Thiocapsa bogorovii: one gene and its partner. The protein of the gene in region 1 interacts with the protein of each later gene in a pairwise test. Links are inferred from orthologs where the notes say so. Each region holds a gene or a part of one and is shown in the gene's direction. Other genes may lie near its edges. The genes, in order: LT988_RS01720 and dsbD.

Region 1 (3,315 bases):
CCATCGGTATCGCGTTGGGCTCCTGGTGGGCCTATTACGAGCTGGGCTGGGGTGGCTGGTGGTTCTGGGATCCGGTCGAGAACGCCTCCTTCATGCCGTGGCTGGTGGGCACGGCGCTGATCCATTCGCTTGCCGTCACGGAGAAGCGCGCAGCCTTCAAGAGTTGGACCGTACTGCTCGCCATCTCGGCCTTTTCTCTGTCGCTGCTCGGGACCTTCCTGGTGCGCTCGGGTGTTCTGACGTCCGTCCATGCCTTCGCGACGGATCCGGCACGCGGCACCTTCATTCTGATCTTCCTCTGCGTCGTGATCGGCGGATCGCTGGCACTCTATGCCTTGCGCGCGCCGACCATTGCCGGCGGCGGTCGCTTCGACATCCTCTCGCGCGAGAGCTTCCTGCTGGTCAATAACCTGCTCTTCGCGACTCTGACGGTCCTGGTCTTGTTCGGCACCCTCGCCCCGTTGATCTACGAGGCCGCCGGGTGGGGCAAGATCTCGGTCGGCTTCCCCTGGTTCAACAAGATGTTCGTGTCACTCTCGCCCTTCCTCATCGTGGCGATGGGGATCGGACCCTTGACCCGCTGGAAGCACGACGAGCCGCTGCGCCTCGTGCGCTCGCTTTGGATCGCGCTTGTACTCGCCATCGCCGTCTTCATCGTGGCTCTGCAGCCGATGTTCGAGGACGGCGGCCTCGCGATGGCCTTCGGTCTGAGCATGAGCGCCTGGCTGGTCGGCACGCATCTGATTGCCCTCGCCGAGCGCCTGAAGAACAAAGGCGGTTTCCGGGGCCTGGCGGCCGACTTCAACGCTCGCAATCTCAGCTACTACGGCATGTGGACCGCGCATGTCGGGATCGCGATGTTCATCGTCGGCGTCACCATGGTGTCGATCCACGGCTCCGAGACGGACGTGCGGATGTCGCCGGGCGACGTGCACGAGGACTCGGGCTACCGCTTCCAGTTCAACGGGGTTCAGGCGATCACCGGACCCAACTACCTGGCGCAGCAAGGCGAGTTTCTCGTCACCAAAGATGACCGACAGATCGCCGTGCTCTATCCGGAGAAGCGCTCGTATTTCTCGGGCGGCATGCCGATGACCGAAGCGGCCATCAACGCCGGCTTCCTGCGTGATCTCTACGTCTCGCTCGGCGAGCCCGTGGGAACGGACGGCGACTGGGCGCTGCGGGTCTACTACAAACCATTCGTGCGCTGGATCTGGCTCGGCGCGCTCCTGATGGCACTCGGCGGTCTCTTGGCGATGGCCGATCGGCGTTATCGCACGGTGCGGCGAACCGCGGATGTCCCGGCCGGGGCGCTGGGGGCACGCTCATGACGGCGACCACCACCCCGTCGAGAACGGCAGCAACAAGAGCGAAGAGGCGCGCGCTGATCCCGCTCGTCGTCTTCATTGCGTTGGCCGCGCTGCTGTTCTACGGCCTTCAACTGGACCCGCGCAAGGTCCCCTCGCCGCTCGTGAACAAGCCCGCGCCCGTGTTCGAGCTCGAGACACTGGACGACCCGAGCCGCACGGTGACCAACGAGATCCTCATGGGAAAGGTCTCCTTGGTGAATGTCTGGGCCTCTTGGTGCCCCTCATGCCGCCAGGAGCATGGCGAGCTGATGCAGATCGCACGCGAGAACGATGTCCAGGTCGTCGGGTTCAACTGGAAGGACACACGACCCGAGGCGCTCGAGATGCTTAGACGCTACGGCAACCCCTACGTCGTGAGCGCCTACGATCCGGACAATCGCTACGGTATACACTGGGGTGTCTACGGCGCTCCCGAGACCTTCGTGGTCGACGGCGAGGGCATTATCCGTTACAAGCACATCGGGCCGGTCGACCGCAACGTCTGGGAGACCACGATCCGCCCCATCGTCGAGCAGTATAGACCTCAGCCATCATGATCCATCGCGTCCGCAAACTCTCTTTCAGTCTCGCGCTGCTCGTCGGAACACTGGCGTTCGGAAACCTATCCGCCTACACCCTCGAAGAGTTCAAGTTCGAGCAGCCCGGCCAACACGAGGCGTTTCGGGACCTGATCGCCAAGCTGCGCTGCCTCGTCTGTCAAAACGAGTCGCTCGCCGGCTCGCAGGCCGGCGTCGCGCAGGACCTGCGCGAAGAGGTTTATCGCATGATGCTCGAAGGACAGAGCGACGAGGAGATCGTGACATTCCTCGTCGATCGCTACGGCGACTTCGTGCTCTATGAGCCTCCGATCAAGCCATCGACCTATATCCTCTGGTTCGGCCCTTTCATCTTCCTCGGCGTCGGTGGTTATCTGCTGTTCCGCACGCTTGGACGCAAAAAGGACGAACCCGAGGAGGACCTCACCGAGGCCGAACGCGCCCGTCTTCAACGACTGCTCGCCGCCGGCGGCGATAACCAAGAAAACATCAAATGATCATCTTCTGGATTCTGACCGCCGGGCTCATGGGCCTGGCGTTGCTTTTTGTCGCCCTTCCGCTGCTGCAACCCGAGAAAGCGACCGAAGCACCCGAGCAGGACGAGTTGAATCTCACGGTCTTCAAGCAGCGGCTCCAAGAACTGGATGCCGATCTCGCCGGTGGATTTCTGGAACAGGACCAGTACGCTGCGGCTCGACGCGATCTGGAACGAGACCTCCTGCGCGACATCCCGGGAGAGCTCGCAGCGTCGGGGCGCCGCGGCGCTTCCGGCGGGCGCTGGCTGGCGCTCGTGCTTGCGATGGCGGTGCCGACCGCGGCAGTGCTGATCTACAACGAGGTCGGCCACCGCGAGATCATCGAGCGCATCGAGGGCGTCGCCCTGAGCGCCGAAGCACCGCAGACCCTGATCGGACCCGATGGCGAGGAGCTCCCGCCGCTTGAGGTCCTGGTCGAGCGCCTCGAGGAGAGGCTGGCAGAGGATCCGAACAACATCGACGGATGGCTGATGATCGGCCGGACCTACTTCACCATGCGCCGCCCGGGTCAGGCACTCGACGCCGTCTCGAAGGCCTATGCCTTGGCACCGGAGCGTCCGGATGTGATGCTCGCCTATGCGGAGGCCATGGCTGCCAACAGCAACAACAGCCTTGAAGGCGAACCGGCCGCGCTGATCGATCGGGTTCTAAAGGCCGAGCCGGACAACGTGAGTGCCCGCTGGCTTGCCGGGATGCTCTACTACCAGCGCGGGCAGTACACTGCCGCGGCAACGGCTTGGCAGCGCATCCTCGACGAGATGGATCCCGCGTCGGAGGACGCCGCGGACATGCGCGAGATGATCACGGAGGCGCAGACGCGTGCCGGCGCTCCCGCAAACGCAGCGACCGCAAACCAGCCCGCTGCGGCAGAGC
Region 2 (3,434 bases), 1.9 Mb from region 1 along the record:
CGGGACCTCGCCGCGATCGGTCATCTCGCGCACGCGCATGAGCAAGCCGAAACCTTGGTGGCGAACCAGCCAGATCCCGACGACGGCGGTGAGGATGGCCAGGGCGATCGTCGGAAACGCCCCGATTTCGGACCCGACCCGGATCATGACGTAGATCTCGATCATCGGAATTCCGATGACCAGCAGAAGCAAAAAAGGCACGATAATGGTCTCCCGAAGTGGTCGGTCGGTCCGCGCTCGGTCGGCCGAGATCCCTTAAACCGACAAACATTGTGGTAGAAGAAGGTTGACCCGTTGCAGGATAGTGGAACCCCAACCCTTATGAAACGCCGCCGAACCACCGCATGACGGCAGACCACCGCCTGATCTTCTGCACCTGCCCCGACGATACCTCGGCCGGACGCATCGCCGAGGCATTGGTCGACGAGCGCCTTGCCGCCTGCGCCAATCTGCTGCCGGGCATCACCTCGATTTATCGCTGGGAGGGTCAGATCCAACGCGATCCCGAGGTCTTGCTCCTGATCAAGACCACGACCGAGCGCGTCGGCGCATTGACCGAGCGCCTGCGCGCATTGCATCCCTACGAGATTCCGGAAATCATCGCGGTCCCCGTCACCGAGGGACTCCCCGACTATCTGAGCTGGGTAACGACATGCACCGACCACAACGACTGAGCCCCGGAATCGGGGCCGCCGTCGAGCAGCGCCACGCCGCCATCGACGACATCGCCACCGAACAGCAGGCCCCGGGACAACGGCCGTCGCGCGGGACATCTGCCGCGGTACGATTCTTGGCCGCCGCGTTGACCTGGCTGCTCGTCGCCGGAGCGTCGCCGCTCGCGTCGGGGGAGGACGAATTCCTGATGCCGGATCAGGCCTTCCGCATTTCGGGTGAGGCCGACGGCCCGGACGCCGTTCGGGTGCGCTGGGAGATCGCCGACGGCTATTACATGTATCAGAGTAAGTTCGGGTTCCAGACGGAAACCGTCGGGATCTCGACCGGGGGCCCGCAAATGCCCGACGGAAAGACCAAGGAGGACGAATTCTTCGGTAAGGTCCAGGTCTATCGCGACAGCGTCGAGATCCGGGTCCCGGTCACGCGCTCGACGGGAGCCGGCAACTTCCTGACCCTCGAGGCGACCTCGCAGGGCTGCGCCGATGCCGGACTCTGCTACCCGCCGCACCGCCAGCGCCTGCTGCTCGAGCTGCCGGAAATGGTTGCCGCAACGCCTATCGCAGCCGAGACCGCGCCCGCCGCCGAGACTCCGTCACCGATTCAGGGCGAGCAATCGCCGAAGGCTTTGGCGGGGTTAGGCCAGTCGCTCGGCTTGGGCGCGGATGACGATATCCTCCCTGCCGAGGAGGCGTTCCGCTTCTCGGCGGAGGTCGCCGGACCGGACCGGCTCCAGTTGACCTGGGATGTTGCCGAGGGAACTTATCTCTACAGCCATATGCTCGAGCTGGCGCTCGAGGACGGGAGCGAGGTCGCCATCGGGCCGTTCGAGCGGCCCGCCGGCGACATCAAGAAGGACTCCATCCTTCCCGACGGCAGCGTCGGCGATGTCGAGGTCTATCACGATCGGGTCGATCTGAGCCTGCCCCTGCTGCGTGGGTCGACCGAGCCGACCGAGGTGACCCTAGTCGCCAAATACCAAGGCTGCGCCGAGATCGGCATCTGCTATCCGCCACAGACACAGAAGGTCGCACTGAGCCTGCCGGAGGCGCTGGTGACGGCGGCTCTGCCAACAGCGGCAGCCGCGGCCACGACGGCCGGCGCGACACCGGAAAGTGCGCCGTCGGTCGCGGACGACACGGTCTCGGAGCAGGACCGGATCGCCTCTGTTCTCGCCAACAGCGGCGTCTGGGTGGTGATCGCGGCCTTCTTCGGATTCGGCCTCTTGCTCGCCTTCACGCCCTGTGTCTTCCCGATGATCCCGATCCTCTCGGGCATTATTGCCGGACAAGGCCCGAACATCACCACACGCAAGGCTTTTACCCTGTCGCTGGTCTATGTCCTGGCCATGGCCTTGACCTACACGGTGGTCGGCGTGCTGGCGGGGCTCTTCGGCGCGAATCTACAGGCAGCCTTCCAGAACCCGTGGGTTCTGACCTCCTTCGCGTTGATCTTCGTGCTGCTTGCGCTGTCCATGTTCGGCTTCTACGACCTGCAACTGCCGTCCAGCTTCCAGTCTAAGCTCGCCGAAATCAGCAACAAGCAGGAGGGCGGCACCTTGCTGGGCGTGGCCATCATGGGCCTGCTCTCGGCACTGATCGTCGGACCCTGCGTCGCCCCGCCGCTCTTCGGGGCACTCATCTACATCAGCCAGACCGGGGACGCGGTGCTCGGCGGTATCGCCCTGTTCGCCCTGAGTATGGGGATGGGTGCGCCCCTGATCGCCATCGGCACCTCGGCCGGCAAGCTGTTGCCGCGCGCCGGCGGTTGGATGGATGCGGTCAAGGCGGTATTCGGCGTCGCCCTGCTCGGCGTCGCCATCTTCATGCTCGAACGGATCCTGCCGGCGGCCGTCGCAATGCTGCTGTGGGGGCTGCTGCTGATCTGCTCGGCGGTCTACATGGGCGCATTGACCCAACTGCCGCAGGGGGCAACCGGGTGGAGCAAGCTTTGGAAGGGACTCGGCGTCTTTCTGCTCATCTACGGCGCACTCATGCTGCTCGGCGCCGCGGCCGGCGGCAAGGATACGATCCAACCGCTGCGCGGGCTGGCCGTGGGCGGCAGCGGTGGCGCCGCAGCCGAGGCGGTCTTTACCCCGGTAAAGACGCTCGAGGACCTCGATCGCGAGGTCGCCAAGGCGGGCGCGCTCGGCAAACCGGTCATGCTGGACTTCTATGCAGACTGGTGCGTGACCTGCAAGGAGCTGGAGCGCTACACCTTCAGCGATCCTGCCGTGATCGCGGAGATGGACCGCTTCGTCCTGCTTAAGGCAGACGTCACGGCCAACGACGCGGATGATCAGGCCCTGATGAAGCACTTCGGCATTATTGGACCACCCGCCATCCTGTACTTCGACCCCGCGGGACAAGAGCTCAAAAACTATCGCTTGGTCGGCTTCAAACCCGCCGATGACTTCGTCGAGCACCTGCGCCGGGCCGCGCCATGAGCGCGATTCGCGTGGGGATGGTCATTTTGCTTGCGGGCGGAATCAGCGTCGGGGTCGCCATTGTCGGCCAACGCTGGATCGGAGCGCCGAAGCCCGATTCGGGATTGCCGGCCCGCCAATCAGCGCCCCTACAAACCTTGCCTGACTTCGGCCTGACTGACCTTGCCGGTTCGAAGGTCAGCAGCGAGGCCTGGGCCGGTAAGGTCGTGGTCATCAACTATTGGGCAAGCTGGTGCCCGCCCTGCGTTCGCGAGATGCCGCTCTTTATCGAAACGCAGGAGGCACTCGGCGAGGCCGGCGTGCAGGTGGTGGGCAT

What was found.
Region 2: the proteins of LT988_RS01720 (region 1) and dsbD interact in binary tests that used the Escherichia coli proteins (3 or more experiments, as listed by UniProt). The link is inferred for Thiocapsa bogorovii from one-to-one orthologs.

Annotation. Positions count from the first base shown.
Region 1 is NZ_CP089309.1:365,617-368,931, forward strand. The notes cover bases 118-3,116. They hold LT988_RS01720 (DsbE family thiol:disulfide interchange protein), read left to right. Parts: upstream 118-1,327; coding sequence 1,328-1,906; downstream 1,907-3,116. Other genes in these bases: LT988_RS01715 (heme lyase CcmF/NrfE family subunit), read left to right, coding at 118-1,331; LT988_RS01725 (cytochrome c-type biogenesis protein), read left to right, coding at 1,903-2,403; ccmI (c-type cytochrome biogenesis protein CcmI), read left to right, coding at 2,400-3,116. Outside these bases: more of LT988_RS01715, read left to right, coding at 1-117; more of ccmI, read left to right, coding at 3,117-3,315. UniProt on the Escherichia coli protein: Involved in disulfide bond formation. Catalyzes a late, reductive step in the assembly of periplasmic c-type cytochromes, probably the reduction of disulfide bonds of the apocytochrome c to allow covalent linkage with the heme.
Region 2 is NZ_CP089309.1:2,289,366-2,292,799, forward strand. The notes cover bases 268-3,385. They hold dsbD (protein-disulfide reductase DsbD), read left to right. Parts: upstream 268-652; coding sequence 653-3,118; downstream 3,119-3,385. Other genes in these bases: cutA (divalent-cation tolerance protein CutA), read left to right, coding at 345-674; LT988_RS10385 (TlpA family protein disulfide reductase), read left to right, coding at 3,115-3,385. Also shown: LT988_RS10370 (FxsA family protein), read right to left, coding at 1-201; more of LT988_RS10385, read left to right, coding at 3,386-3,434. UniProt on the Escherichia coli protein: Required to facilitate the formation of correct disulfide bonds in some periplasmic proteins and for the assembly of the periplasmic c-type cytochromes.